Thermovibrio ammonificans HB-1: one gene and its partner. The protein of the gene in region 1 binds, or shares a complex with, the protein of each later gene. Links are inferred from orthologs where the notes say so. Each region holds a gene or a part of one and is shown on either strand. Other genes may lie near its edges.

Region 1 (11,091 bases):
TTGTTGATTCCCCTGCTTACGGTGCGGTGGGGGAGCTTGGCGAACCTAAGACCCAGAGGGAGCTCCTTGTGAAGTTGGCCGGAGTTTTAGGCGTAGGGGCAGACGTGTTCAGGTGCGTTAACTACAGGCCCGAGGCGGTTGTGAGGCGCGTTGCCGTGTGTTCGGGCAGCGGAGGCTCTTTCGTAAAGGCGGTTGCCGGCAGGGCAGACGTTTACATAACCGGCGACGTGAAGTACCACGACGCCCTGGCGGCCCAAGACCTCGGCCTTACCGTTTTTGACGCCGGTCACTTCGGGACGGAGAGGCTCTTTTACAGGAAGCTCCTTCCCCTACTTGTCCAGACTTTCCCTTCGGTTAACTTTATCGTTCTGGACGAAAACTCCCCGTTTGAGGTGTGCGATGTTGAGCGTTGAGCTTTTAACGCTTCAGAATAAAGAGGTTGAGCTTCTCCGCCTCCTTACCAAGAAGGGAGAGCTTGAGAGGGAGCTTCAGGAGAAGAGAGAGCAGCTGAGGAGTCTCCTTGCCCAGGTAGAGGCGGCTGCCCAGAAGCTTGCAGAGAAGGAGGAGCACCTCCGTGAGCTTAAAAACTTCGTTGAGCATAAAAGGCAGCGGATAGAGGAGCTTCAGAGGCAGAAAGAGCAGGCCCGCAGCCGAGAGGAGTACAAGAAAATCCTCAGGGCGATAGCCAAGAACGAAGACGAGATAATCAAAACCCGCCAGGAAATTGCCAAAGTTGAGGCCGAAGTTGAGGCCCTTCAGGAGGCCTACCAGAAGGTTAAAGAGCAGGTGGAGCCCAAAAAAGCCGTGCTCGAGGAGGAAATTAGGGAGCTGGAGCGGGAGCTCGAGAGGCTCAACGGTAAGATAGCCAAAGTTGAAGAGGAGATTGAGTCCATAAAGGCCTCGGTTCCCAAGGAGGAGCTTGAGCAGTTTGAGAAGCTGAAGAGCAAGTTCAACGGCCTCGTGTTTGCAGATATCTCCTCTGGGGCCTGTGAAGGGTGCGGAATGACCTTCTCCCCGGCGGAGTTTAAGGAGCTCCTGAAGAACCTGACTCCCGGTAGGAGCAGGTGCCCCTACTGCGGAAGGTTTATCTACGCGAAAACCAAAGTTGGGGGTTAAAAATAGGGGGCTTAAAGCCCCCCTATTTCTTTGCCTCCTCTTTTGCCTTCTTCTTCCGCTTACTCTTTTGTTTCCGCTTCTCCTCCGGGTAGAGGGCCAGCTCAAATACCGGCTCTACCCTGTCTACGAAGACCAGCTTGATTTTGCGCTTTGCCTCTTCGGGAAGCTCTTCGAGAACCTCCTGTTTGTTCTTCTCCGGCAGGATAACGGTTTTCACCCCGTACCTCAGGGCCGCCAGTACCTTCTCTTTAAGCCCGCCTACCGGCAGAACCTTGCCGCCTAAAGTTATCTCTCCGGTCATTGCAACGTCCTTGCGGACTTTCCTGCCGGTGAGGGCAGAGAGCATTGCTGTTGCTATTGTTATCCCCGCAGACGGCCCGTCCTTTGGAATTGCTCCCGCCGGCACGTGGACGTGGATATCGATTTTACTGAAGTCCTTGTCTATGTTGTACTTTTCGGCGTTTGCCTTTATGAAACCGAGGGCCGCCTGGGCCGACTCCTTCATCACCTCGCCGAGCCGTCCGGTGAGTATGAGCCTTCCGCTCCCTCCGGTAACTATCGCCTCAATGAAGAGGACGTCTCCTCCTACCGGAGTCCAGGCCAGTCCCGTAGCAACTCCCACTTCGTCCTCTCCCAGCTCGAGCTCCGGGACGAACTTGGGAGCCCCGAGGATTTTCTCAACGAGCTTCTTGGTTACCCGGTACTTCTTCTCCTTCCCTTCGGTTATCCAGAGGGCCACCTTACGGCATATGGCGGCTATCTTCCTGTCGAGGTTCCTGACCCCGGCCTCCCTGGTGTAGTGTCTGATGATGTGGAGAAGCCCGGAGTCTGTAAACTCAACGTCTTCGGGGGTGAGACCGTGGTTTTTGAGCTGTTTGGGAACTATGTACTTTTTGGCTATCTGGAGTTTTTCGTACTCGGTGTAGCCGGGAATGTTTAAAACTTCCAGCCTGTCGTAGAGGGGTTCGGGGATGGTGTGGGGCGTGTTGGCAGTTGCTATGAAGAGGACTTCCGAGAGGTCGAACGGGTGGTTTATGTAGTTGTCTACGAACTCCCTGTTCTGCTCCGGGTCGAGAACTTCAAGGAGTGCCGCGGCAGGGTCGCCCCTGAAGTCGGAGGCCATTTTGTCTATCTCATCGAGGAGTATCACCGGGTTCTTCGTTCCGGCTTTCTTAATGGCCTGTATGATTTTGCCCGGCATTGCCCCTACGTAGGTCCTCCTGTGACCCCTGATTTCCGCTTCGTCCCTTACACCTCCCAGGGAGATTCTCACGAACTTCCTGCCGAGTGCCTTGGCTATCGAGCGTGCAAGCGAGGTTTTACCCACTCCCGGTGGGCCTACGAAGCAGATTGTGGGCTGTTTAACCTCCTTTATCCGCTTCTTCCTCTTCTTTATGAGAGCTTTAACTGCCAGGTACTCGAGGATTCTGTCTTTTACCTTTTCGAGGTCGTAGTGGTCTTCGTCCAGTATCCTTCGGGCCCTCTCTATGTCGAGCCTGTCCCTTGTCCTCTTAGACCAAGGAAGCTCTATCATCCACTCGAGCCAGGTTCTTAGAACTGCGGCCTCTGCAGATTCGGGGTGCATCTTCTCAAGGCGGGCAAGCTCTTTTAAAACGGCCTCTTCAACCTCTTTGGGCATCTTCGCCCGCTTTATCTTCTCCCTGTACTCCTCTATCTCCTTGCTCCGCTCTTCCTCCTCTCCGAGCTCTTTCCTTATGGCCTTGAGCTGCTGTCGAAGGAAGTACTCCCTCTGCTCCTTCTCCATAGACTCCCGGGCTTTGGCCCTTATGAGCTCCTGAACCTCGAGGACTTTAATCTCGTGCTCCAGCTTCTCGCTTACCTTCTTGAGCCTCTCTATGGGGTCTACGGTGGAGAGTATCTCCACGGCCTCTTCTGTAGAGAGGTCGAGCTGGCCGGCTATAAGGTCGGCAAGCCTGCCCGGGTCCTCTACGGAGCGGAGTATCGCCACCATATCGGGCGGAATCTGCTTCCCGAGGGCAACAACCCGCTCAAGCTGGTCCTTAACCAGCTTGACGAGCGCCTCCTCTTCGATGCTCTTTGGCCTGTACTCCCCTTCCGGAATGTGTTCGAGGACGGCCTTGTAGAGCTCTCCTTCCCGTTTGAGCTCCTTGATTTTTGCCCTTCCGAGGCCCTGAACCAGTATCTTTACTCGGCCGTCGCCCATCTTCATCGCCTTCAGGATTACGGCGACGGTTCCGTAGTCGTAGAGGTCTTCCCTTTTGGGCTCTTCTACGTCTTTGTCTTTTTGGGTGGCGAGGAAGATGAGTTTGTGCTCTTTCAGGGCCTCTTCTACGGCGTTCAGTGAGAACGGACGCCCCACAAAGAGCGGAGCTATCATCATCGGAAAGACTACAACGTCTCTTAGAGGTAGGACGGGAAGCTCTTCAGGAAACTTCGGCTCTTCTACGTTATTGTGGTGCTGTATCAGCTCGGCCATCGTTTAACTCCTCTTCTACCTTTCTTTTTAGGAAACGGAGGAACGGCTCTCTCAGGTCGTCTCTCATGAGGGCAAAGTCTACGGTGGCTTCAAGGAATCCGAGCTTGTTGCCGGTGTCGTAACGTTTACCCTCTAATATCCTACCATAGATGGCCTCTTTGTTGCTCAACAGCTTGAGGGCGTCTGTGAGCTGAATCTCTCCACCCTTACCGGGGGGAGTTCTCCTTAAGGTTTCAAATATAGACGGTGTGAGAACGTACCGTCCGGCTATTGCAAGGTTTGAAGGGGCCTCCTCTACAGCCGGCTTTTCAACCATATCCTCTACTTTAAAAATGCCCCTTTCTATCTCCGTGGCTTTCACGATTCCGTACCTGTCAACCTCTTCCTGAGGTACCCTCTCAAGGCCGACAACCGAGCACTTATACCTGTGGAAAACTTCAATAAGCTGCCTTATACCGGGCGGTTCAGAGACCATTATGTCGTCTCCCAGCAGCACGGCAAAGGGCTCGTTTCCCACGGCTGGCTCGGCCGTAAGTATTGCGTGGCCCAGTCCTTTGGGCTCTTTCTGCCTAATGTAGATAAAGTCGGCCAGCTTCGATATCTCCCTAACGGTTTTAAGGAGCTCCTCCTTCTGCTTTTCCTCGAGGGCCCTTTCGAGCTCTAAGTTCCTGTCGAAGTGGTCCTCTATCGCCCGTTTGTGGCGGCCCGTTACGAAGATTATCTGGGTTATGCCCGCCGCTACCGCCTCTTCTACGATGTACTGGATTACCGGCTTGTCAACGAGCGGCAGCATCTCTTTCGGTTGTGCCTTCGTTGCGGGCAGGAACCTGGTGCCGAGGCCCGCAACCGGAATTACTGCTTTCCTGACCATTCGCCCCTCCCAGTGCTTGGTTTGTTATTTAAATTTCCCAGGGAAAGCTCTTAGCAAATATACACTTTAAGTAGCGGGATTCGGGTATCTGGAGAACGAAGGGGTGGTCTTTTGCCTGGTAGGTTGTATAAAGGACTTTTAAGGGGGTTCTCGTATCGTAGGCTGCAGAGAGCAGGATCTCTTCGAGTATCGGCGGCGTTACGTGGTGGGAGCACGAACAGACCACTATGTTCCCGCCGGGTTTGAGCATTTTCAGTCCCCTTAAAAAGAGCTCCTTATAGCCTTTCTTAGCCTGCTCAAGGACCTTCTTGCTCTTTGCAAAGGCCGGAGGGTCTATAACTATCGAGTCGAACTTCTCCCCCCAAAGGCTCATCTCCTTCAGAACCTTAAAGGCATCTCCCTTAACGAAGGTGAACTTCTCTTCAACCCCGTTGAGGGCGGCGTTCTCCCTTGCAAGGTCGAGTGCCAGCTGGGAGCTGTCTACTGCCACCACTTCACCGGCCTTTCCTATGACCGCCGCGTGAATTCCGAAACCTCCCAGGTGGCAGAAGGCGTCCAGTACTCTGTCTCCCTCCTTCACGAACTCTGTGGCAAAGAGGAGCTTGTTCTCCCTCTGGTCGAGGAAGTAGCCGGTTTTCTGGCCGCCCACTATCTGGACGTTAAACTTTATGCCGTTTTCCAGAATCACAACCCTTTCGGGAATGTCTCCGTAGAGCGGCTGTTCAACGAGGGGTAGCCCTTCGAGCTCCCTGGTTTGGACGGTTGATTTTTCGTATATTCCTTTCGGTTTTACTACTTCTACTAAGGCTTTAGCTACTTGTTCTTTAAGTATCTCCATTCCCAAGGTGGTAACCTGGATGACCAGGTATCCGCTGTAGTAGTCTACTATGAGGCCGGGTAGGTAGTCGGCTTCAGAGTGAATCAGCCTGAAGGCCGTACAGTTTTCCGGAACGACTGCTCGCCTGTAGTCGAGTGCCTCTTTTATGCGCCTTTTGAAGAACTCAAGGTCTATCTCTTCTTCCTTCTTAAAGGTGAGGAGTCGAATCGCTATGTAGCTGTCGGGGTTTATGTAGCCCTTTGCGAGGAACGCACCTCTGTAGTCTCTGACTGTGCAGAGCTCGCCCGGCTTGGGCTTTCGGGAGAAGGAGAGTATGTCGTTTTTATAGACCCAAGGGTGGAACCCTCTTATACGCTTCTCTTTTCCCTTTTTCACCGATACTTGAAGCATTGTTTACCCCTTTAAGAGCGCTTTTGGAGCCAATTTAATAAATTTAAGGAATGCCGCTCTGTAGGGCAGTTCCCCCGTGAGGAGCTCTGCGGTTATCTTGATGAGTTGGGGGGAGTTTTTAACCACTTTCAGGTTGAGGGAGGGGAACTTGAAAAAGAGCCATCCCACTACCCTTGCCCAGCGGAACTCGCCGCCGAACTCACGGTTTATTCTCACTCGGTACTCTTCGAGCGCTTTCGGCCCTTTGCTGAAGAAGTTTGAAACCGCAGCTGCCGCGATTTGACCGCTGCGGGCTGCGTAGTATATTCCCTCTCCCGTTAAGGGGTCCACAAGGCCTGCAGCGTCTCCCAGGAAGAGCAGTGGACCCCTTTGAACGTCGCATTCGGGCCTTCCTGCCGGTATGGGAAATCCGCCCTCCCAGAGGTTCCTGCCCGTTAGGCCGTGTTTTCTGTTTAGCAGGGTTGTGAGCTCTCTCAGCTTTTTAAAGTTGCCCCTTTTGAACTCGCCCGCTCCGGTGGTTACGCTGCCCTCTTTCGGGAAGGCCCAGTAGTAGCCCCATTTGAAGCCTGTAAAGTCTATGGTTATGTGGTTGAGCTCTGCTTCAACTTCTACTTCGTAGGTGAACCCGATTTCCCGTTTAACCTTAAACTGCCTCGACAAGCGGCTGTTAACGCCGTCTGCCCCTATGAGAAGTTTTGTTGTGTACGTTCTTTTGTCGGTTTTGACTTTCCAGCCGTTTTTGTACTTTTCTGCGCCGAGAACCGTTTCTCCGAGTTTTACTTCTGTGTTCTCCGTTGCCAGTTTGAAAAGTAGATGGTCGAGCCGTTTGCGTTTTGTGAGGTAGACGAGTGGGTTGGGGGAGGGAAGCTCCACTTCTCTGTTTTTGAAAAAGAGCTTGAATCTGTTTACCCTTCTTTCGACTACGGTGTCGAGCTCGGGGAACAGTTCCTTTAAGAGTCTGTAGGCCTTTGGAGTGAGCCCTCCGGCACACGGCTTGTGTCTGGGAAACTCGGCCCTATCGAGGGCAAGGACTTTCAGGTCGGGATTTCTCCTGCGGAGCTCTCTCAGAAACGTGCAGCCGGCGGGCCCAAGGCCCGAGACTATGACGTCGAAGTCCAACCCTCTACTTCCCCCTATAGTCGGCAATTAGTTTTTCAAATTCTCTGAACAGGTACCTGGAGTCGTGGGGACCGGGAGAGCTCTCCGGGTGGTACTGAACTGTAAAGAGGGGTTTTGTTTTGTGTTTAAGCCCCTCTACGGTTCCGTCGTTGAGGGAGTAGTGGGTTACCTGCAGTTCGTCTGGCAGTGTGGATTCGTCTACGGCAAAGCCGTGGTTCTGGGCCGTTATCTCCACTCTGCCGGTTTTTAGGTTCTTCACCGGCTGGTTTGCACCCCTATGGCCGAACTTCAGTTTGTAGGTTGAGGCTCCCAGGGCGAGGGCGGTCAGTTGGTGGCCCAGGCAGATGCCGAATATGGGTTTGTTGTAGGTCGCTATTAGGTATCTGATTGTCTCTATGGCGTAGGTGACTGCCGCAGGGTCTCCCGGGCCGCAGGAGAGGAATATACCGTCGGGGTTCATTTTCAGTATCTCTTCCGGCGGGGTTTGGGCGGGGACAACTATCGGCTTTATCCCTACGTCTACGAGGTTCCTCAGTATGTTGTACCTTATTCCGAAGTCGAGGACTACAACCGAGTACTTGAAGTCTTTCCTTTCAGGGTAGCCTTCCCCCAGTTTCCAGGTTCCCCATTTCCACTCGTAGGGTTCTTTGGTTGTTACCAGGTCTACCAAGTTTAGCCCTTCCATGGGCGGGATTGAGCGGGCCTTTGTGATGAGACTGTCGGGGTCGAGGTCTACTGTGGAGATGACCCCTCTCATGGTTCCTGCCGAGCGGAGCTTCTTTGTAAGCTCCCTGGTATCTATTTCGCATATGCCCACAACGCCGTACTCTTTCAGGTAGTCTTCGAAGGACTTTTCGGCCCGCCAGTTGGAGTAGATTTCGGATATCTCTTTAACTACAAAGCCTTCGGCTTTCGGGCCATCGGACTCAACGTCTTCGCTGTTTGCGCCTACGTTTCCTATGAGCGGACAGGTCATTACAACTATCTGGCCTTTAAACGAGGGGTCGGTTATTATCTCCTGGTAGCCGGTCATGGAGGTTGTAAAGACAACCTCTCCGGAGGTTTCTCCTTCGGCACCGAAGCTGAGCCCCTCGTAGTAGGTGCCGTCTTCGAGGGCGAGAATCGCCTTTTTCCTCTTGAGCATGCCGACCTCTGGCTCTTTTGTGGTAGGGGGAAGGTTGGGCTAAATTATAACAGTTGAATTAAAATAGCCTTAGCTTAACCGGAGGTTTCTGTTATGAAGCGCCTTCTCTTCTTGCTGCTGGTTTTCCCGCTTCTGCTCGTTTCCTGTTTTAAGGGGGAGAAGGGTAAGCCCTTGGTTACCACTACACTGCCGGTGTGGAAGAGTGTTGCCTACTACATCGGTGGAACCGATTTCCGCTACTACTCTATTTTGAAGGGAGGGGAGTCTCCCCACGGTTATGAGCCAAAACCTTCCGACTATAAGAAGCTTAAGGAGGCCTCTTTGGTTATTATTCACGGCCTCGGCCTTGATGACTGGGCCCTTAAGGGGATAGACAGGAAGAAGGTTCTTGACCTGGGAGCTCTGTTTGCCAAGAAGTACCCGCAGATAAAGCGGCCCGACTACCACCTGTGGATGAACCCGGTTATTATGGAGGACGTTTATTTTGAGGTTGCCCACAGGCTTACCGCCTTTTATCCAAAAAGGGAGACTTACTATACAAAGCGGGCCGAGGATTACGCCTCTATGATTGAGCAGCTGATAGGTAAGATGGAGGGGTGTTTTAAGGAGAGCGGTGCCAAGGCGGTTGTTGTTTACCACCCCGTTTGGAAGCCCTTTTTTGATACTTTCGGCATTAAGGTTATAGAGATTGCGAGGAGCCCGGAGGAGCAGGTAACTCCCGAGAGGATAAGGGAGGTTGTTGAGGAGGCCAAGAGCCTGGGGGCAAAGCTTGTTGTTTCTGAGAGCTTCTCCGACCGTAAGGTTCCCGAACTTGTTGCCAAGGAGATAGGGGGCAGGCTTTTGGTTTTGAATCCGCTGCCTTCCGATAACTACGTTTCCGCCCTTGCCGAGTGGGGAGAGAAAATCTGTAAGGGGTTTAAGGAGACGAGATGATTTTGATGATAGATAACTACGACTCTTTCACCTACAACGTTGTCCAGTACTTCGGTAAGCTCGGGGCCGATGTGAGGGTTGTGAGGAATGATAAGATTACGGTTCCCGAGATTGAGGAGCTTCACCCCCAAGCCCTCGTAATCTCCCCCGGCCCCTGCACCCCCCGTGAGGCCGGGGTTTCCGTTGAGGCGATAAGGCACTTTGCCGGGAAGCTCCCCATTTTCGGAATATGTTTGGGGCACCAGTCTATAGGCTTTGCGTTCGGCGCAAAAATTGTCCGGGCCAAGAAGCTTATGCACGGAAAAGCTTCAAACATCGTTCACGACGGCCGCTACCTGTTTAACGGAATGAAGAACCCCTTCTCGGCCATTCGCTACCATTCTTTGGTTATCGATAGGGAAACCCTCCCTTCCGACTTTGAGATAACTGCCGAGAGCGAAGACGACCGGGAGATAATGGGGATTCGCCACAGGAAGTACCCCATATACGGCGTTCAGTTCCACCCCGAGTCGGTTCTTACGGAAGACGGTATAAAAATCATCGAGAACTTCCTGAAGCTGATATGAGCTCACTCCTTATAGTCTCCGGGGAGCTTTCCGGGTTTAACTACGTTAGGGAGCTTGTCCCCTACCTTAAGGGGAGCGTTGAGCTCTACGGCGCCCTCCTTGCTCCCGTTGACGGTGTGGAGCTTGTCCTTGACACTTCCCGCCTTACGGCCTTCGGCCTCTTTGAGGTGATTTCAAAGCTCCCGGAGGTTTTTCGGGCAAGGCGCAGGCTCGTTTCCTTCCTTCGGGAGAAAAGGCCCGATGCCGTTTTGCTCGTGGACTTTCCCGGTTTTAACCTCTGGCTTGCCAGGGAGGCAAAGAGGCTCGGCATTAGGGTTTTCTACTTCATTCCTCCCAAGCTGTGGGCCTGGGGAGAGAGGAGGGTTAAGGTTCTGAAAGAGTGTGTGGAGAAGGTCTTTGTTATATTCCCCTTCGAGGAGGAGTTCTACCTTCGACGGGGGGTAAACGCCCTGTTTATTGGCAACCCCCTTGTGGATATGGTGAGGCCGAAGCTCTCCCGGGAGGAGTTTGCCTCCCGTTTCGGCCTTGAAGTGCCCTTTTACGCCCTACTTCCCGGAAGCAGGCCTTCGGAGATGAAGTACCTCCTCCGGCCTCTCCTTCAGACCGCCCGAGAGCTTAAGCTAAAGTTCGCCCTGCCGGTTGCCGAGAGCCTTAACTTCTCTGCCGTTGAAAGGGAGGTTCTTGATTCGGGAGCAGACGTTACTCTCGTCCCTCCGGAGTTTCGGTACGACCTGCTCTATTTTGCAGAAGCCGGCATTGTAGCCTCGGGAACGGCGAGCCTTGAGGCGGCCATTGCAGGACTTCCCCACCTTGTTGTTTACAGGCTCAACAGGCTCACCTACGCCGTTGCGAAAAGGGTGGTAAAGCTTCCCTACGTATCGCTTCCCAACATAGTTGCCGGCAGGGAGGTGGTTCCGGAGCTCCTTCAAGATAGGGTTCGACCCGAGTGCCTCGTTCCGGCTTTTAAGGAGCTTCTCGGGAAGAGGGACTCCCTGAGAAAGGAGCTTCAAACCGACGTTAAGCAGAAGCTCTCGGGCGGGGCGATTGAGCGCTTAGCCCTTGAACTTAAAGAGCTGTTGGAGGTGAGGTGAAGCTCTTTGCAGTATCTCAGCCGGGAATAGAGCAGGTGACCGCCGATGAGCTTCAAACCCTCGGCCTTAACGGCACCATCCTGCCCGGGGGCGTTGAGTTCGAAGGGGGCCTGAGGGAGCTCTACAGAGCGAACCTCTGGCTCAGGAGCGCAAGCAGGGTTCTCGTTAGGCTCTGCACTTTCAGGGCAAAACACTTTGCCGAGCTTGTGAGAAAGGCCTCCAAATGCCCCTGGAGCCACTACATCACCCCCGAGCTTCCCATAAAAGTGAGGGCAACGTCGCGCCGCTCCAAGCTTTACCACACCAAGGCAATAGAGGAGAGAGTCCTGCGTGCCATTAAAGAGGTAGTCGGCTTTGAGCCCAAAACCACCGACTACGAAGACGAGGGAACCAGCGTAATAGTTCGGTTCGAGAACGATATCTGCACGATTAGCGTAAACAGCTCCGGAGCTCTCCTCCATAGAAGGGGCTACAGGGTTGCCGAAACCGAAGCTCCCCTCAGGGAGAACCTGGCGGCCGCAATGGTTCTGCTTTCCGGCTGGAGGGGAGAAGTTCCCCTTGTAGA
Region 2 (16,315 bases), 1.3 Mb from region 1 along the record:
TAAGAAGTTTCGCTCTTCTAAGCTTCACCCTCCCCTTCCGAGGTTGGTGGTTTCTACGCCCTTTGGAGCCAAGAGGATTATTAACAGGAAGAAGCGCTCTATCCACTGGGGAACCGACTTCAGGGCCAAAAGAGGCACTCCGGTTTACGCAGCCCTTTCGGGCAGGGTGGTTCTGGCCAGGAAGCTCTACTTTACCGGCAACACGGTTGTTATAGACCACGGCTTGGGGATTCATACCCTCTATGCCCACCTGTCGAGGATAACCGTTAAAGAGGGACAGTTTGTAAAGAGGGGACAGGTTGTCGGCAGGGTGGGGTCGACCGGTAGGAGCACGGGACCGCACCTGCACTTCGGCTTTTACGTTGACGATGTAAAGGCAGACCCCATGCTGGTTCTGAAGGAGCAGCTTTAAGGGGCCCGCCCGCTTTGCAGGGGCCCTACAGTATTCCAGCCTTTTTGGCGTAGGAGTAGAGCTTCATAACCACCTCTAACGGGTTGCTGTCGGCGGAGGTTTCCTGCTCTACCGTTCCCACAATCTCTTTTCCCTTCTCGGGCTGGTTGAGTAGGCCTTTTAGGAGCTTCAGCACCGTTTCCGCGTTGAGCTCCGAGCCGCCTCCGAGTGCTCCTGCAAGCTTCCTGAGGTCTCCAAAGTTCATCTTTTCCCCCTATATTTGTTTTGTCAAACCATACCACTTGAGCCCTACGGATTTCAAGGGAGGTTTTTTGAGAAGGGCCGTTTTCCTCGACAGGGATAACACCCTCATTTACGACCCCGGCTTTATCCACGAGCCTGAAAAGGTCAGGCTCCTTGAAGGGGTTGTTGAGGGGTTGAAGCTCCTTAAAGAGGCCGGCTTTCTGCCGGTGGTTATCAGCAACCAGTCGGGCATCGGCAGGGGCTACTTTACAGAGAGAGAGTTCTGGGCGGTTAACGCAAGGCTCAACAAGCTTCTGGCACCCCACGGGGTTCAGATAGAGGACTTTTTCTTCTGCCCCCACAGGCCCGACGAGAACTGCGACTGCAGGAAGCCCTCTCCGCGCCTGGTTTTTGAGGCGGCCCGAAAGTGGGGAATAGACATCTCGGAGAGCTTCGTTATAGGCGACAGGGACTCCGACCTTATGCTCGCCTTCAACGCCGGTTGCAGGGGCGGGCTGATTGTGGGAAGGGAACCCTTTAAAACCTTCCTCGACGCCGCCAGGTTTATAGTCGGAGGAGGAGATGAAGCTCTACTCTCGGATAAAGACAAGGCCTGAAGATTTTGTTGTGGAAGAGCTTCCCACCCTAAAGCCCGGGAACGAGGGGAAGTTCTGGCTTTTGAAGCTCAAAAAGCGGAACACTTCAACTCTTGAAGCCCTCAGGGTTATATCCCGCTTTAAAAAAATACCCTTGAAGAAAATTGGCTTTGCCGGCCTTAAGGACCGTTTTGCCGTTACTGTTCAGTACCTTACGGTGCCCGTTGAGTTTGAGGTGGGAAACTGGTGCTTTGAGTTCAGGAACGGCAGGTGGGTTGAAGTAGAGGCCTTCGACTTTACCGGAATGGGCTTCTGCGTTGAGCCGCTGGGTAGAGTTAACAGGCCGCTTACGTTGGGGGACTTAAAGGGGAACAGGTTCACTGTGGTTATCAGGAACTTCGAGAAGAACCTGAGGGAGAGGTTCTACCGTAACTACGAGGTTGTAAAGCGCTACGGCTTTCCCAACTACTTCGGCGAGCAGCGGTTCGGCAGCGTTAAGAGCCGCGACGACTTCGTTCTCCGCTACCTGCTGAGGGGAGACTTCGACGGCGCCCTCAGGAGCTACTTCTTCGGCAAGTCTTCTATAGACTTCTGGGGAGATTGGCGGAAGCTCTACAAGACCCTCTCACCCACCCTTGAGGAGTACGAGAAGGACCTCATAAGGGGGCTCATGAGGGGGCTGACTGCCGAAAAGGCCTTCAGGATTCTGCCCAAAAACGTTCGGCTTATGTTCAACTTCGCCTATCAGAGCTTCCTCTGGAACGAAGTTCTCAGGGAGTACGTAGAGGCTAAATACCCCTTTGTGCGGGTGCCTTTTATAAACAACTGGAAGCTCTCCTACTACCTCGAGGTTCACGACATCGATTACCTTAAGGAGCTTCAAATCCCCTACACCGGCAAGGAGTACCCTCCCGAAGACCCGGTTCTTAAAAAGGCTATGAGCCGGGTTTTCAGGCGTTACGGCGTGAAGGAGGAGTGGTTCGACGCCCAGGTAGGAGGTATGGCGGTTATGACCGACGGCCTCCGCAGGGCCGTTGTCTTTCCGGAAGGGTTTAAGGTGCTCGAGAAGACGAAAAGGAGCGTGAAGCTCACCTTCACGCTCCCGTCGGGCTCCTACGCAACCATACTTCTGCGCTTTCTCCTTAAAGTGTAGCCAGAATGGACTGGGCGCTGTCTTCCGCCACTAAACAGCTCTCTATCAGCTCCTCCCGCGACAGGAGGGAGAGTTCCGGGGGGAGTTCAACCTCGGCTCCCTCGTTGAGCCTGTCGCACTCTTCAAGGAGCCTCTTTGCAGCCTCTTTGAGCTTCCCAAGCTTACTCTCGGGGTTGAGCAGGCCGTTAACCACGTACTCCGAAACGCCGGCCTTTTCAAGGATTTCCCTGATTTCCTCTCCTATCTCCTCCCTTACCTGCTCGAGGATTCCCACCATGTAGGCTTCGTCGTCGTGCTCGGGCATCAGCCTCTTTGCAAGCTCCCTCATCAGGTATGCCAGCTTGAGGGTTCTTTTTATTTCGTCTTTATTGGCGTTTTTGAGCATAGAGGAGGTGAGGAGGAGGAAAACGTAGTCTTTTAAGTTCCTGTATCCCAAATAGGCTATTGCCTGAACGATAGACTTGATTTCCTTTTTGAGGCCGAAGTAAGGTGAGTTAATGAATTTTAATAATTTTGCCGAAAGGTTCGGGTCCATGCTGATTATTTTGGCTATTTCGTCGAGCTCTTCCCCCTCAAGGAGCGCCTTTATCAGTTTTAATAGCACTTCCCGTTTAAGTTCGAGCTTTTCTATGCTGGACATTGCTCCTCCCTCACTCGTGATTCAGAATTCATTATAGCAGTTGAACCACTTTCTCGGCCTCTATGTCGGCGTCGAAGCAGACCTTTACCAGGAACTCCTTCTTGAAACCGCCCACCAGCAGGGGGAACTCCTTTTCCTCCCCTTCGATAATCTTCCTGCAGTAAGGGTTAAAGGCGAGGGCAAACTTCAGGAGTATTCCCAGCGGGGAGTGGGGGTTTGTCAGGCCCTCTACCACCTCTTCTGAGACGCAGGCCTCTTTCAGCATATTTAAAAGCTCCTGCCCCATTTCCCTGTAAACCGGGTAGAGTATCCCCACCATAAAGGCCTCTTCGGCCAGGGAGGGAACCTGCCTCTTGGCGGCCATTTTCATTATGTAGGCCGTTCTCAGGAGCTCTTTCAGCTTTGTCGGGTCTTTTTCGGTTAGGAGCGAGGTGGCAAGGAGCGTTACGGCAATCTCCTTGAGTTTTTTAAGCCCGATGAAGGCTATTGCGTCCTTTATTGAGGAGATTCTCCGCTTCAGCCCCGCGTAGGCAGAGTTTGCAAATTGGAGGAGCTTTGCCGCAAGGTTGGGGTCTGCCGAGGCTATCTCGGCCACCGTAGAGAGCTCCTCTTCCTCCATAAGGGCTTTTATGAGCCTTAGAAGCACCGTTCGCGAGATTTTCGGCTCTTTCATCTCAACCTCTAAGCGTAAGTTTCTGGTAGTAGAAACCGTCTGCGTTGTCTTTGTGGGGAAAGAGCCTCAGGCTGCCCTCCTGCTCCCTCTCTTTAAGGTATTCCGGCAGCCCGGTTAGCGGGAGCGGTGTGTAGCCCAGTCTCCTTGCAAATGCGCTGTTCTCCTCTCCCTCCTCCCTCTCGAGGGAGCAGACGCTGTATAGGAGCGTTCCTGTGGGCTTTAGGAGCTCTTTTGCCGCCTTTAAGAGGCTCCTTTGGATGGTTTGGTTGTGTTTTATTAGGCTCAGACTCTTGTTCCACTTGCCTTCCGGGTGGCGCCTTATAACGCCGGTTGCCGAGCACGGGGCGTCTATGAGGATTCTGTCGAACTTTCCCCTGAACCTGTTCAGGAAGTTTGGGTCTCGGGCGATGTCCGTGATTACAACCTCTGTATTCTCCACTCCCAGTTTCCGCAGGTTCTCCTTCAGGAGCTCGGCCCGCTCTCTGTTTACGTCTACGGCAACGATTTTCGCGCCGTTTCCGGTCAGCGAAGCTATTGCCGTTGTTTTGCCCCCGGGGGCCGCCCCAACGTCCAGTATCAGCTCCCCCGGTTTTGGCTGTAGAAGGTAGGCCGCCAGGTAGGAGGCAGGGTCTTGGATGTAGAAGAGCCCCTCTTTGAAGCCCGGAAGCTCGGGGAGGTTCACCCTCCCCTTTATCCTTATCATCTCTTTGAGGAACGGGTGGGGCTCTGCCTCTACGCCGGCGCTTTTCAGGAGGTTTAGAAGCTCTTGGGGTTGGGTTTTTATGAGGTTTACCCTTATGAAGAGGGGCGCCACCTTGTTGAGGCCTTCGAGGAGGTGGGGGAGCTCGCGGGGGCCGTAGAAGCTCTCCCACCTTTTAACCATCCAGGTTTCAAAGGAGTGTAAGGTTGCAAGCCTTTCGAGGGGGTCTTTAATGCTCTCTACCTCTTCTCGGTAGTTGAAGTTTAAAAGCTTTTTCCCTACGGCGTTTACAAAGCCGGCGGCTCCCTTTCCGAGCCGCTGCTTTACAACCTCAACCGTTTCGTTCAGCGCGGCGTAAGGGGGAACGCCGGTGAAAAAGAGCTGGTAGGCAAGCAGTCTCAAGGCGTTTCTCACTGTAGGTTTTTGGCTTGCAAGTCTCCTGCCGCTTGCCCGCTCTACCGAGAAGTCAAGGAGCCTTAGGAACCTTACCGTTCCGTTCACCAGCTCCCGTAGGAAGGCCCTCTCCTGCGGGGTCAGGGCCGCCGTTAGGGCCTCCAGGTGCTCCCTCAGCTTTTTGTCTCTCTCGAAGGCGTTTAGGACCTTAACCGCTATTTCCCTCTGTTTCCAGCCAGTCAACATCTTCAAATATCTCCTCTCCCTTTACTGCCCGCTCTATGAGCTCTGCCACCTGCTCGGGGATTCTGTTTGTGGTGTCTATGTGGATAACCCTTTCCGCCAGCGGGTTCTCAAGGGCTTCGGTTGCTATTACGGCAAACCTCTCCGCCTCTACGTTCTCCTCTACCTTGGCCGGCGGGTAGTTCCTCGGAGCCAGCCGCTTCCTTACCGTTTCCGGAGAGGCCCTCAGTATCACAAGGAGGTCTGCAGGTATAAGGTGGGCAACGAGCCCCTCGGCTATGAAGGCGTTTCTGTTTTCAAAGTAACTTTTCAGTTTTTCGGGGTCTACAACCAAGGCGTTGCGCTCGTCGTCCAGCTCGCTGTAGAGCTTCTCCTCCCTTACGAGTCGGGAGAGCTCAAACAGCGGCAGTTTCAGCCTTTCTGCCAGCAGCTTTGCAACGGTGCTTTTGCCGGTTCCCGGGGTGCCGGTAATGGTGATTCTCAACCCTTTACCTCTCTTAAGCTTAGTCTTCAGAGTATAAAATTACACTCAAACTCTGCTCTGGAGGGCGCCCTTGCCTAAGAGAACCGACCTCAGGAAGATTCTGATAATCGGCTCCGGGCCCATAGTCATAGGTCAGGCTGCCGAGTTCGACTATTCGGGAACCCAGGCCTGCAAGGCTTTAAAGGAAGAAGGCTACCAGGTAGTCCTCGTAAACTCAAACCCTGCAACAATTATGACCGACCCCGACATAGCCGATAGGACTTACATAGAGCCCCTAACCGTTGAAGTCCTTGAGAAGATTATAGAGAAAGAGCGGCCCGACGCTCTCCTTCCGACCGTTGGAGGCCAGACGGCGCTGAACCTGGCCGTTAAACTCCACGAGGCCGGTATTCTTGAAAAGTACGGCGTTGAGCTGATAGGGGCAAAGGTAGAGGCGATAAAGAAGGCCGAGGACAGGGAGCTGTTTAAAGAGGCCATGCTCAAAATCGGCCTTGAGGTTCCGAAGAGCGGAACCGCCCACACCCTTGAGGAGGCCCTTGAAGTTGTTAAAGAGGTGGGACTTCCGGCAATTATCCGCCCCGCCTTCACCCTCGGGGGCGAGGGAGGAGGTGTTGCCTACAACATCGAGGAGTTTAAGGAGATTGCCAAAAAGGGTCTTGCCGCCTCACCTGTAAGCGAAATCCTCATCGAGGAGAGCGTTCTCGGCTGGAAGGAGTATGAGCTTGAGGTCATGAGGGACCTCAACGACAACGTTGTAATCATCTGTTCCATAGAGAACGTTGACCCTATGGGGGTTCACACCGGGGATTCCATAACGGTTGCTCCGGCCCAAACCCTTACCGATAAGGAGTACCAAGTTCTGAGGGACGCCGCCATCGCCATAATCAGGGAGATAGGCGTTGAAACCGGCGGCTCAAACGTTCAGTTTGCGGTTAACCCTGAAAACGGCAGGGTTATAGTGATAGAGATGAACCCCCGGGTTTCCCGCTCGTCTGCCCTTGCCTCTAAGGCGACGGGCTTCCCTATTGCGAAAATCGCCGCGAAGTTGGCAGTCGGCTACACCCTCGACGAGCTTCCCAACGACATAACGAAGAAAACCCCCGCCTCTTTTGAGCCGGCGATAGACTACTGCGTTGTTAAGTTCCCCCGCTGGGCCTTTGAGAAGTTCCCCGAGGCCGACTCCACCCTCACCACCAGGATGAAGTCGGTGGGCGAGGTTATGGCCATAGGCAGGACCTTCAAGGAGGCTCTACTTAAGGCCGTTCGCTCCCTTGAGATAGGCCGCTACGGCCTGACCATGAAGGGGGTGGAGAGGCTCTCCGACTCAGAGCTTGAGAGCAGGATAGCCGTTCCCAACGCCGACAGGATTTGGTACATAGCCGAGGCCTTCAGGCGGGGCTGGAGCCTGGAGAAACTCTACGAGCTCAGCAGGATAGACAGGTGGTTCCTCCACAACATCAGGCAGCTTGTAGAGCTTGAAGGGGAGCTTAAGAAGCACACCGTAGATACTGTTCCCGGGGAGCTTTTAAAGTGGGCCAAGAAGTGGGGCTTCTCCGACAGGGAGATAGCGTCTCTCTTGGGGACCACCGAGAAGGCCGTTAGGGAGAAGAGAAAGAGCCTTGCTCCCGTCCTTTACAAAACCGTTGACACCTGTGCAGGCGAGTTTGAGGCCTACACCCCCTACTACTACTCCACCTACGACGGCAGGGAGTGTGAGGCCAACCCGTCGAAGAAGGAGAAGGTTACCGTTTTCGGCTCGGGGCCCAACCGGATAGGTCAGGGTGTTGAGTTCGATTACTGCTGCGTTCACGCCGTTTGGGCGCTCAGGGAGCTCGGTTACGAGGCCCACATGGTTAACTGTAACCCCGAGACCGTTTCTACCGACTACGATACCTCCGACAAGCTCTTCTTTGAACCCCTTACCCTTGAAGATGCCCTTAACGTTGTGGAAAAGGAGAAGCCCTTAGGAGTTGTTGTTCAGTTCGGCGGGCAAACGCCCCTGAAGCTTTCTGTTCCCCTTGAGAGGGAAGGGGTTAAGATACTGGGAACCTCTTCCGAGAGCATAGATATAGCGGAGGATAGGGAGCGTTTCAGGGAGCTTCTCAACCGCCTCGGCCTCAAGCAGCCCCCTTCCGGGATTGCCCGCTCCCTTGAGGAGGCCGAGAAGATTGCCCAGGAGATAGGCTTTCCCGTCCTCATGAGGCCCTCGTACGTTCTCGGCGGGAGGGCCATGAGAATCGTTTACTCTATGGAGGAGCTTCGCCAGTATATGGCCGAGGCCGTAGAGGTCTCCGAGGAAAAGCCGGTTCTCATAGACAAATTCCTTGAAGACGCCGTTGAGTTCGACGTAGACGCCGTTGCCGACGGTGAAGAGGTTGTTATAGGCGGCGTTATGGAGCACATAGAGGAGGCCGGCATCCACTCCGGAGACAGCGCCTGCGTTCTGCCCACCTTCTCCGTGAGCAGGGACATCGTTGAGAAAATCAAGGAGATAACCCGCAAAATAGCCCTTGAGCTGAACGTTAAGGGGCTTATCAACATACAGTTTGCCGTTAAAGACGGCGAAATCTACATAATAGAGGTTAACCCCAGGGCCTCAAGAACCGTTCCCTTCGTCAGTAAGGCAACCGGTATTCCCCTTGCGAAGGTGGCAACAAAAGTTGCCATGGGTAAGAAGCTCAGGGAACTGGGCGTTAAAGAGGTTGAGCCCGAGTACTACTCGGTAAAGGAGGCGGTATTCCCCTTCAACCGCTTCCCCGAAGTCGACCCCGTTCTGGGGCCGGAGATGAAGTCCACCGGCGAGGTGATGGGAATAGACCCCGACGTAGGTATAGCCTTTTACAAGGCCCAGCTTGCCGCCGGCTCAAGGCTTCCCCTCGACCCTTCCTGCGGTAAGGTCTTCATAAGCGTAAAAGACAAAGACAAGCCCAAAATTTACTCCGTTGCCAAACAGCTTGCAGATATGGGCTTTAAAATTGTCTCCACCGAGGGAACCTACAGGTTCCTCAGGGAGAAGGGGATACCCGTTGAGCTGGTTTACAAGCTGCAGGAGGGCAGGAGGCCCAACATAGGCGACCTCATTAAGAACGGAGAGGTGTGCCTCATAATAAACACCCCCACCGGCACCCGCTCCAAGAGGGACGCCTACAGTATAAGGCGTCTTGCGGTTAACTACGGAATTCCCTACTACACAACTGTTCGTGGTGCAGAAATGGCCGTAAGGGCCATCTCCGCCATGAGGAAGGGTAGCCTCAACGTTAAACCACTTCAAGACTACTACGGAGGGAAGTAATGGCCGAGGAGAAGAAGGAACAGCAGCCTCAAGTTGTTGTGGGAAGTATGCCCTACAGGGTTTCTATGGCCGAAGTTGACGCCTACGGCGTTATGTACTACTCCAGGTTCTTCGAGCTCTTTGAGAGGGGAAGAACAGAGCTTTTCAGGGCCCTCGGTATTGAGTACAGGCAGATTCTCCAGCAGAAGCAGATACTCATGCCGGTTGTTGAGGCGGCCTGTCGCTACATGGCTCCCGTTGTCTACGACGACCTCATAACCCTTGAGACCGCCATCACCAATATCGGCACAAGGGGCATAAGGTTCGACTACAGGGTGCTCAGAGACGACGTTGTTCTGGCTGTCGGTTTTACCCAGCACATCTTCATAGACCCTCAGGGCAGGCCCGTTTCCTTCGGAAAGGAGGTGTTTAACATCTTAAAGGAGAAGGGTGTTATCACCGGGGAGCCCCCCAAAGACGAGGAGGGACAGCAGCAGCCCCAGCAGGCCCAGCCTCAGGAGGATGTGACTCAGAAGCTGAAGAACTTCATAATCGAGAGAACGGAGGGGAAGGATAACTAAGAAGGGGCCGGTAGGCCCCCTTTCTAAACAACTTCGAAGCGAACCGAGAATACTTTTCTAAAGTCGTCTTTAACCGTAAAGGCTATTCTTCTCCTTATTGCCACTCTTCTCAGGTTCAGGTTTACGTCGAACGAAACGGCGTTTGTTCCGTCGCTGCCGTGGAAGCTTAAGAACTTTACTCGGCTGCCCTTCGGTACTTTAAAGGTCCTTGAAGAGCTTACGGATACGTGCCTTCCGTTTATCAGGAGGTCTACCGTGTAGGTGCGTTTCGGGTTAACGAGTCGCTCTACATTTGCTATGAGGTAGTCGAAGCTCGGCTCAATCTCTACGCCGTGGAGTTTGAAGAACTCCTTTAGCATCATAAGGTGGAACTTTACCTTCGTTTCAAGGTTCGGCAGCTGCTTTGAGACCTCGAGGCAGATGGCTGGAACTTTCGGCTTTGTCAGGCAGTAGTAGGTGAGGGAGCGCCTCTGCTCCGGGTGTTTTGTGTCTGCGGCAAAGGTCCTGGTGTTGTAAACGGGGATTCGCCACTCCCTTTTGTGTATGGACCTATTAACGGCCTTTGAAACGGCCCTTGCCTCTTTCCCTAAGGGGAAGCCGTTGTGCTCTTCGGCGTCTATGACTATGCACTGGCCCCAGGCTCTCGGGTTCACAGAGTGGAAGCCGTACCCGTCGTGGAGCGTTAGGAGTATGTCGGGTTTAACGTTCCCTATGAACTCTTTTAGGTCTTGGACCCTTTTGTAGTCTGGGTCTTTTTTCGATAAGGGGCCGAACTTCCTGTTCATGTCGCCGTTGTAGCCCCTTTTGTCGGCGAGAATCGAGACGAAGTTGCTCCTCGGGGCGATGAAAAGCTCACCCCTTTTCACCTTAACGGTTCGGAGGATTTCGGCCGCAGTGTAGGCCCCCGGCTCGTTTCCGTGGATGCCTCCTACAACCAGGATGCGGCCCCCTTTTCTCTCCCCCTGTAGGTGCGTCTCCTGGAAGGGGAAGGGGGGAAGCTCTATGAGTGCTCCCCTTCCTGGGGACGCAAGTGCCTCACTTTTAAGGGCCGCGAGCAACGGGACGCTAAAGATTAGGCCCTTTACAAGTTCTCTTCTCCCAGGATTTTCCATCTTCCACCTTCCTTGATTATGTATAGCACCTTGTTGGTTATTGAGTTGTAGTTGTTGGAGCGGTACTTCAGCCGCATCCTCACTACATATAGATTACCAAATTGGAGTAGCCTTCCGTCTTTCATTGCACACAGGTCGGAGATTGAAATCTTTATCCACCTTTTATGTTTTGTTACCCGCTCTTTGTGGGCTATCCACTCCTTTAAGCCGCCCCTTTCCCAAACGAAGTGTTTGGAGTAGCACTCAAAGTAGGGCTTTAAGCTTTTGGGGGTGTTCTCCCAGGCCCTTTTCCACTTCAGGACGAAGTTTATTATCGACCTCTGCTCTTTGAGGAACTCGGGCTTTGTTGCGTAGGCAAGGTGGGAGACAACAACTACGGGGGTTCTCTTGGGAACTATCAGTTTTTTGAGCTCCCGCAGGTACTCGTTCTTCAGAACGATGCAGCCGTTTGTGCTGTGGGGCGGACGGTTGGGGTTGTTCGTTCCGTGAATCCAGATGCCGTGTCCGTTCCTCTTCAGGATTTTCCTATCGAGAAGGTTGGGGTAGTTGAGGGGGAAGGCGCCTATGCCGTATATCGGCGGGAGGTTTGTCTCCCAGTACATCGGAAAGTAAATTCCTTCGGGGGTTCTCTGGTCTCCCTCTTCGAGCTTATCTCCCGGCCGCTTTCCGGTTATGCAGGGGAACTTCCTGACTATAAAGGGGACGCCGTTTTCCATTCTTATTACGTAGAGGACCTCGTTTGTCTTATCTACAACAATGGCGTGAAGGTCTCTTGGGAGCTCAAGGACGTTTGCCACCAGCTTTGTGTTGTAAAGCTTGGAGAGGAGCTCCTTCGCCTTTTTGCTGTCTCCGGCGTAGGTTAGGAGCAGGAGTTGAAGTTTGAGTCTCTCTTCCTGGGGGAGCTTCCTTATCTCCTGCTCAAGTTTGGGAACGGACCAAACCCCTAAGTTTTCCACTATTTCCGTAAGGGTTGTTCCCCTTCCCGGCGAAAGAGCTGTTAGCGTAATCAGGAGGGCCAAGAGAATGGCTCTTAACATACTGGTGCCTCCAGCCGTTCCTTCCTGCGCTCTTATTTTATCGGAAGGAGGGCTGGAGGGTTGAAGGGTTTTTAAATAATGGAGTGAAGCTCGTCTACTATCTCTTCAAGGTCTTGCTTTGTTACCTCTTTTCTCGTTGCAAAGTCCTCTATTCTCGAAGAGAGCCAGAACAGGTGTTGGGCGTTTTTAAAGTCTTTGCTTACCTTCCCCCTCATTACCGGCCTGAAGTAGCCGATTGGGCGAGACCAGAGCGTTACATCGTCGGAGCCGCACCTTTCACACTCCCTCTTCTTCCCCACCATTTTGTGTCCGCAGGAGTTGCAAGTTGTCAGGAACGGGGTTTTCGTTAGGTACTGAATCGGGAAGTTCTTTATGATGCCGAAAATGAGCCTCTCCTGCTCGTGAGGCTCCATCTCCTCGGCGGTAAACAGGTGCATTATGCTGCCGCCGGTTGCGTAGCTCTGGAAGTGGGCGTTTACGTCTATCTGTTTCAGAAGGTCTCCCTCCTGGAAGGGAGCCTGAAAGCCCGAAGTCAGAAACACCCTGCCGGTCTGGGGGTCGCCGTTAACGAACATCCTTGCCTTCACTTTACACTTCATCTGGAACCTCCACCCTTAAAAAGAGTTCTTCTCCGAATGCGTTAACTGCTTCCCGGATAAACTCGTTGAGTTTAGGGTCGCCCGATATATCCGGCGTTCTATCTCCGTTTATAACCTCTTCAAGGGCCTTTGCAAAGGCGAGGTCTTTCTGTGCCATCTTACAGGCGGCGTTCTCACTGGGTGCGTACTCAAGGGAGTAGAGGACCTTGTCCCTCTCCATAAACTGATAGAGCTTCTCGTAAAGGTACTGGGCTATCTGGTGGGCGTAATCCTTGGCCTCCTCGTTGAAGAGTCCATCTTTGAAGCCTGCGTTTATCATACCTTCGTGCACGCCCACAACCGAGAATATGTTAAACAGCGAACGGTCGTCCTTCTGGTAGAAGGAGAGGTAGGGGAAGAGGTCTTTCCAGTGTTTCCTGAGCCATTCCCTCTTCCTCTGTAGGGCCTTTGCCCCAACCTCCATTGTGTAATCTATCATTCTCTTCAGAAAGTCGAAGTTGTCCTTTGCCAGGAACAGGAGCCTGTTCATATTTATGGCGTAAACGCCTATGCCGCCTACTCCGCTTCCCGAGTGGAAGGGGTTTGAGCCGGTTACAGCTTCAACCTGGGAGATGTCGAAGAGCATTCTGCAGCAGTTGCTGTAAATCATCCCCTCGTCGAAGGGCTTTATGTAGGGGTTTTTCTCCTTGTACTTTGAGGGCTTGGTGAACGGCTCTTTTAAGTAGTTCTGAACGTAAAAGCCTCCGAAGTACTCGCTCTCTTTAAGTAGCATCTTCCAGGCCGGGTTGTTCCTGTCGAAGTCCTCTGTTACGTTTACCGTTATCAGGGGAAAGGTAAAGGGATTGCCGTCGGCATCTCCCTTTCTCATCGCTTTTATAAAGGCGATGTTTACCCGGTCGAAATAGTGGGCCGGAATCTGGCTGTAGGTGTAGTTAAGGAGCTTCCCGGCGTAAACCACCGGCTCGTCTTTGAGCCTGCTGTTGGGCTTACCAAAATCGAGGGTGATATTTGAAAACGGAGAGTTACCGCTCCTGAAGGGCAGGTTGATGTTGTACAGAAACTCCTGCCACAGGTTTTCAAGCTCGTAGTCGGAGTAGCTCTTTTTACCCTCCTTTTCCAGGTAGTAGAGGTAACCTGCAGCCACCGTGGAGAGGTCGTTCAGAGAGGTTGCCCCCGAGACCTCCTGTGCTATGAGGCAGATGAGGTTGGCACACTGCATAAAGAGCGTTTCCAGCCTTTTTGGGGGTGCTGCCCTCCTTTCGTTCTTTGCGTTGCTCTGGAGTCCGTAGTAGGCGATGTCTTTTGCCGAGAGCCCTATGCAGTAGGCGCTGAGCCTGTAGGTTTGGTGTTGATAGGCCCACCCTTCCTCGTGGTGGATTCTAACCGGGAGTCCCTTGTAGATAACGTCGAAGAGGTAGTCCTTCATAACCTCGCCGACTACAACGTGCTCCAGAACCGGTATTCCGCGGACGAAGTTTGCGTTGTTCCTCGAGATGTCGTCGTTATCGATGAAGAGGTCTATCAGCTTGAAGTACTTGTTCATTCCGCCTCCACAGGGTAGAAAGGGTTAAACTGGTGCGGGAAAGATTTTAGACTTCCCCTTATCAGCTCCTTGTCCTCGTCGGTTAGCAGGGGGTATTCAACGGTGCGCAGGAGCGTGAAGGGCAACGAGTATCGCTTTAAGACCTCTATTGTTAACTTCACTCTATTCACATAGTTGTAAACTTCTGAATCCTCTAAATCCTCCCTCGAAAAAAGCACTCTCTTAAAGCGTTTGAGCTGGTGAGGGGTATACTCATCGAGGAGGGGAATCTTAACATCGAGGGCCACGCCGTCTATTAACCTATTTTGGGCCAGTTTTTCAACCCTCTCGGGCTCTGTTCCATTTGTGTCGAGCCTTACGGGGAAGCCTTTTTCTTTTATGAACTTTAACCCCTCCTCGAGTCGGGGCTCAAGGGTGGGCTCTCCTCCGGAAACTATTACCAGCTCCACCCCGAGCAGTTTACAGAGGGAGAGCTTCTCCTCCAACTCCCCGTAGTTAAACCTCTCGTACTCTTTCGGTGCCAGGTGTTTGTTGTGGCAGTGGTAGCAGTTCAGGTTACACAGCCTTAAAGGGGTGTAGAGTAGAGCCGACAGGACCCCGGGATGGTCTTTAAACGATGTGGGAATGTCGGTTTTGACGAACGGGGAGGAAGCCACCGCTCCTCCTGGGATGGGTTGATGAGATATTAATTTAACACTGAATATCTGAAAAAGGGAGGCCCCGCGAAGGACCTCCTCGGCAGTAAGGGACTGTTGTTATTGTTCTTCCCTCAGCTCCTTTGCAAGGGCTACAAGGTTCCTCAGAGCCGGTATAACCTCTTCCCAGCGCCTTGTTTTCAGGCCGCAGTCGGGGTTAATCCAGAAGTTCTCTTTGGGGATGACTTTGAGAGCCCTTTCCACTATCTCCTTCATCTCCTCAACGGTGGGGACGTAGGGTGAGTGGATATCCCACACCCCGAGGCCTATCTGCCTGTCGAAGTTCACCTTCTCGAATGCCTCTATTATGTCGCCCTTAGAGCGGGTGGCCTCTATCGAGATAACGTCGAAGTCCATCTGGAGTATGTACTCCATAATTTCGCCAAACTCCGAGTAACACATGTGGGTGTGAATCTGGGTTTCGGGCTTAACCGAGCTGTGGCAGAGCCTAAACGACCTGACCGCCCACCTGAAGTAGTCATCCCAGTTGCGTCTCTTTATCGGGGCCTTCTCCCTTATGGCGGGCTCGTCTATCTGAACGATTTTTATTCCCGCCTTTTCGTAGTCGGCTATCTCGTCTTTAAGGGCGAGGGCTATCTGGTAGGCTACCTCTTCGGTGGGGATGTCTTCCCTTACGAAGCTCCAGGCGATTATCGTTACGGGTCCGGTGAGCATTCCCTTCACCGGTTTATCGGTGAGGCTCTGGGCAAAGGCAATCTCCTTTATAGTCATAGGACCTTCTCTGTCTACATCTCCGTAGATGATTGGAGGCCTGTAGCACCTGGTTCCGTATGAGATTACCCAGCCGTTGCCGGTTGTTGCTATGCCCTTCATCTTCTCGGCGAAGAACTCAACCATGTCGGTCCTTTCAAACTCCCCGTGGACGAAAACGTCCAGTCCCAGCTCTTCCTGAATCTGTATGGCCTTTGCGATTTCACCCCTGATGAAGGTGTCGTAGTCCTCTTGGGAGAGCTTCCCCTTCCTGTAGAGGAGCCTTACCCTCCTTACCTCCTCCGTTTGGGGGAAGGAGCCTATTGTGGTTGTTGGGAAGAGGGGGAGCTTCAGGACCTCCTGCTGCTTCTTCACCCTCTCGCTGTAGGCGGGCTTCCTCTCGAAGTCCTCCTCCTTGAGGTTTTGAACCCTCTCCCTCACCTCTTTGAGCTCGCCGAAAGAGCTTCCTACGCCTTTGCTCCAGCTGTTAAGCTCCTGGTCGCTTCCCTTAGCTATAAGGCTGAGCTCTTTCAGCTTCTCCTCTGCGAAGGCAACTTTTTCAAGGAGTCCTTCGGGCAGCGTTGCTCCGGCGAGGCTCACCGGCAGGTGAAAGAGGGGGGCGGCGTTTGTTGCAACAACCTCAAACCTTTCGGCAAGCTCCGCTAAAAGGGCCCTTTTAGCGGTGAGGTCTGCCCTCCAGACGTTTCTTCCATCTATAACCCCGGCAAAGAGCTTCTTGCCGCCCGGCTCTACCGTTTTGAGCTGCTTTAGGTTCTCTCCGCGGTCGTGGACAAGGTCAACGCCTACGCCGGAGACGGGAAGCTCAAACAGCCCGGCAAGGTTATCTACGCTGTCGTAGTAGGTGAAGAGGTTTACATCTCCGGGGAACCTCTCAAACTCGCCGTAGGCTTCCTCTACAGCCTTCCACTCCTCTTTACTTAGCTCAAGAACGAAGGCCGGGTCGTCGAGGTGAATCGACTCAAATCCCCTCTCTACGGCGTAGTCAACGAGGGTTTTTGCAACCTCTTTAAGGAGCTCCCCGAAGGCCCCCTCGGGCAGGTTCTTTGAAAGCTTCAGAAACGTAAGCGGGCCTATCAGGTGTGCGTTCCTCTTAACCCCTTTATGCCTGTCCCACACCGGAACCGTCGCCTTAAACTGGGGCCGCTTGCCCTCAAAGTCCGGAACCAAATAGTGGTAGTTGGTGTTGAACCACTTTGTCATCTCCAGGGCGTTTTTGCCCCTGCACAGCT

The links.
Region 2: the proteins of carA (region 1) and carB are in contact, whole or in part, in a solved structure (PDB 1KEE), measured with the Escherichia coli proteins. The link is inferred for Thermovibrio ammonificans HB-1 from one-to-one orthologs.

Annotation. Positions count from the first base shown.
Region 1 is NC_014926.1:217,000-228,090, forward strand. Bases 5,867-8,717 are described here. They hold carA (glutamine-hydrolyzing carbamoyl-phosphate synthase small subunit), read right to left. Parts: upstream 7,937-8,717; coding sequence 6,797-7,936; downstream 5,867-6,796. Other genes in these bases: THEAM_RS01210 (geranylgeranyl reductase family protein), read right to left, coding at 5,867-6,792; THEAM_RS01220 (metal ABC transporter substrate-binding protein), read left to right, coding at 8,030-8,717. Outside these bases: THEAM_RS01185 (Nif3-like dinuclear metal center hexameric protein), read left to right, coding at 1-413; THEAM_RS01190 (zinc ribbon domain-containing protein), read left to right, coding at 400-1,116; lon (endopeptidase La), read right to left, coding at 1,139-3,574; UTP--glucose-1-phosphate uridylyltransferase GalU, read right to left, coding at 3,546-4,445; THEAM_RS01205 (class I SAM-dependent rRNA methyltransferase), read right to left, coding at 4,474-5,673; more of THEAM_RS01210, read right to left, coding at 5,677-5,866; more of THEAM_RS01220, read left to right, coding at 8,718-8,869; THEAM_RS01225 (anthranilate synthase component II), read left to right, coding at 8,866-9,435; lpxB (lipid-A-disaccharide synthase), read left to right, coding at 9,432-10,526; THEAM_RS01235 (THUMP domain-containing class I SAM-dependent RNA methyltransferase), read left to right, coding at 10,523-11,091. UniProt on the Escherichia coli protein: Small subunit of the glutamine-dependent carbamoyl phosphate synthetase (CPSase).
Region 2 is NC_014926.1:1,520,041-1,536,355, reverse strand. Bases 5,264-9,008 are described here. They hold carB (carbamoyl-phosphate synthase large subunit), read left to right. Parts: upstream 5,264-5,586; coding sequence 5,587-8,808; downstream 8,809-9,008. Other genes in these bases: THEAM_RS09495 (acyl-CoA thioesterase), read left to right, coding at 8,808-9,008; THEAM_RS07920 (adenylate kinase family protein), read right to left, coding at 5,264-5,516. Also shown: THEAM_RS07955 (peptidoglycan DD-metalloendopeptidase family protein), read left to right, coding at 1-412; THEAM_RS07950 (hypothetical protein), read right to left, coding at 438-656; THEAM_RS07945 (D-glycero-alpha-D-manno-heptose-1,7-bisphosphate 7-phosphatase), read left to right, coding at 724-1,251; tRNA pseudouridine(13) synthase TruD, read left to right, coding at 1,217-2,383; THEAM_RS07935 (HDOD domain-containing protein), read right to left, coding at 2,373-3,023; THEAM_RS07930 (HDOD domain-containing protein), read right to left, coding at 3,055-3,696; 16S rRNA (cytosine(967)-C(5))-methyltransferase RsmB, read right to left, coding at 3,698-5,035; more of THEAM_RS07920, read right to left, coding at 4,998-5,263; more of THEAM_RS09495, read left to right, coding at 9,009-9,368; THEAM_RS07905 (M99 family carboxypeptidase catalytic domain-containing protein), read right to left, coding at 9,392-10,480; THEAM_RS07900 (L,D-transpeptidase family protein), read right to left, coding at 10,450-11,517; nrdD (anaerobic ribonucleoside-triphosphate reductase), read right to left, coding at 11,589-12,116; nrdD (anaerobic ribonucleoside-triphosphate reductase), read right to left, coding at 12,106-13,659; THEAM_RS07885 (radical SAM protein), read right to left, coding at 13,656-14,315; metE (5-methyltetrahydropteroyltriglutamate--homocysteine S-methyltransferase), read right to left, coding at 14,415-16,315. UniProt on the Escherichia coli protein: Large subunit of the glutamine-dependent carbamoyl phosphate synthetase (CPSase).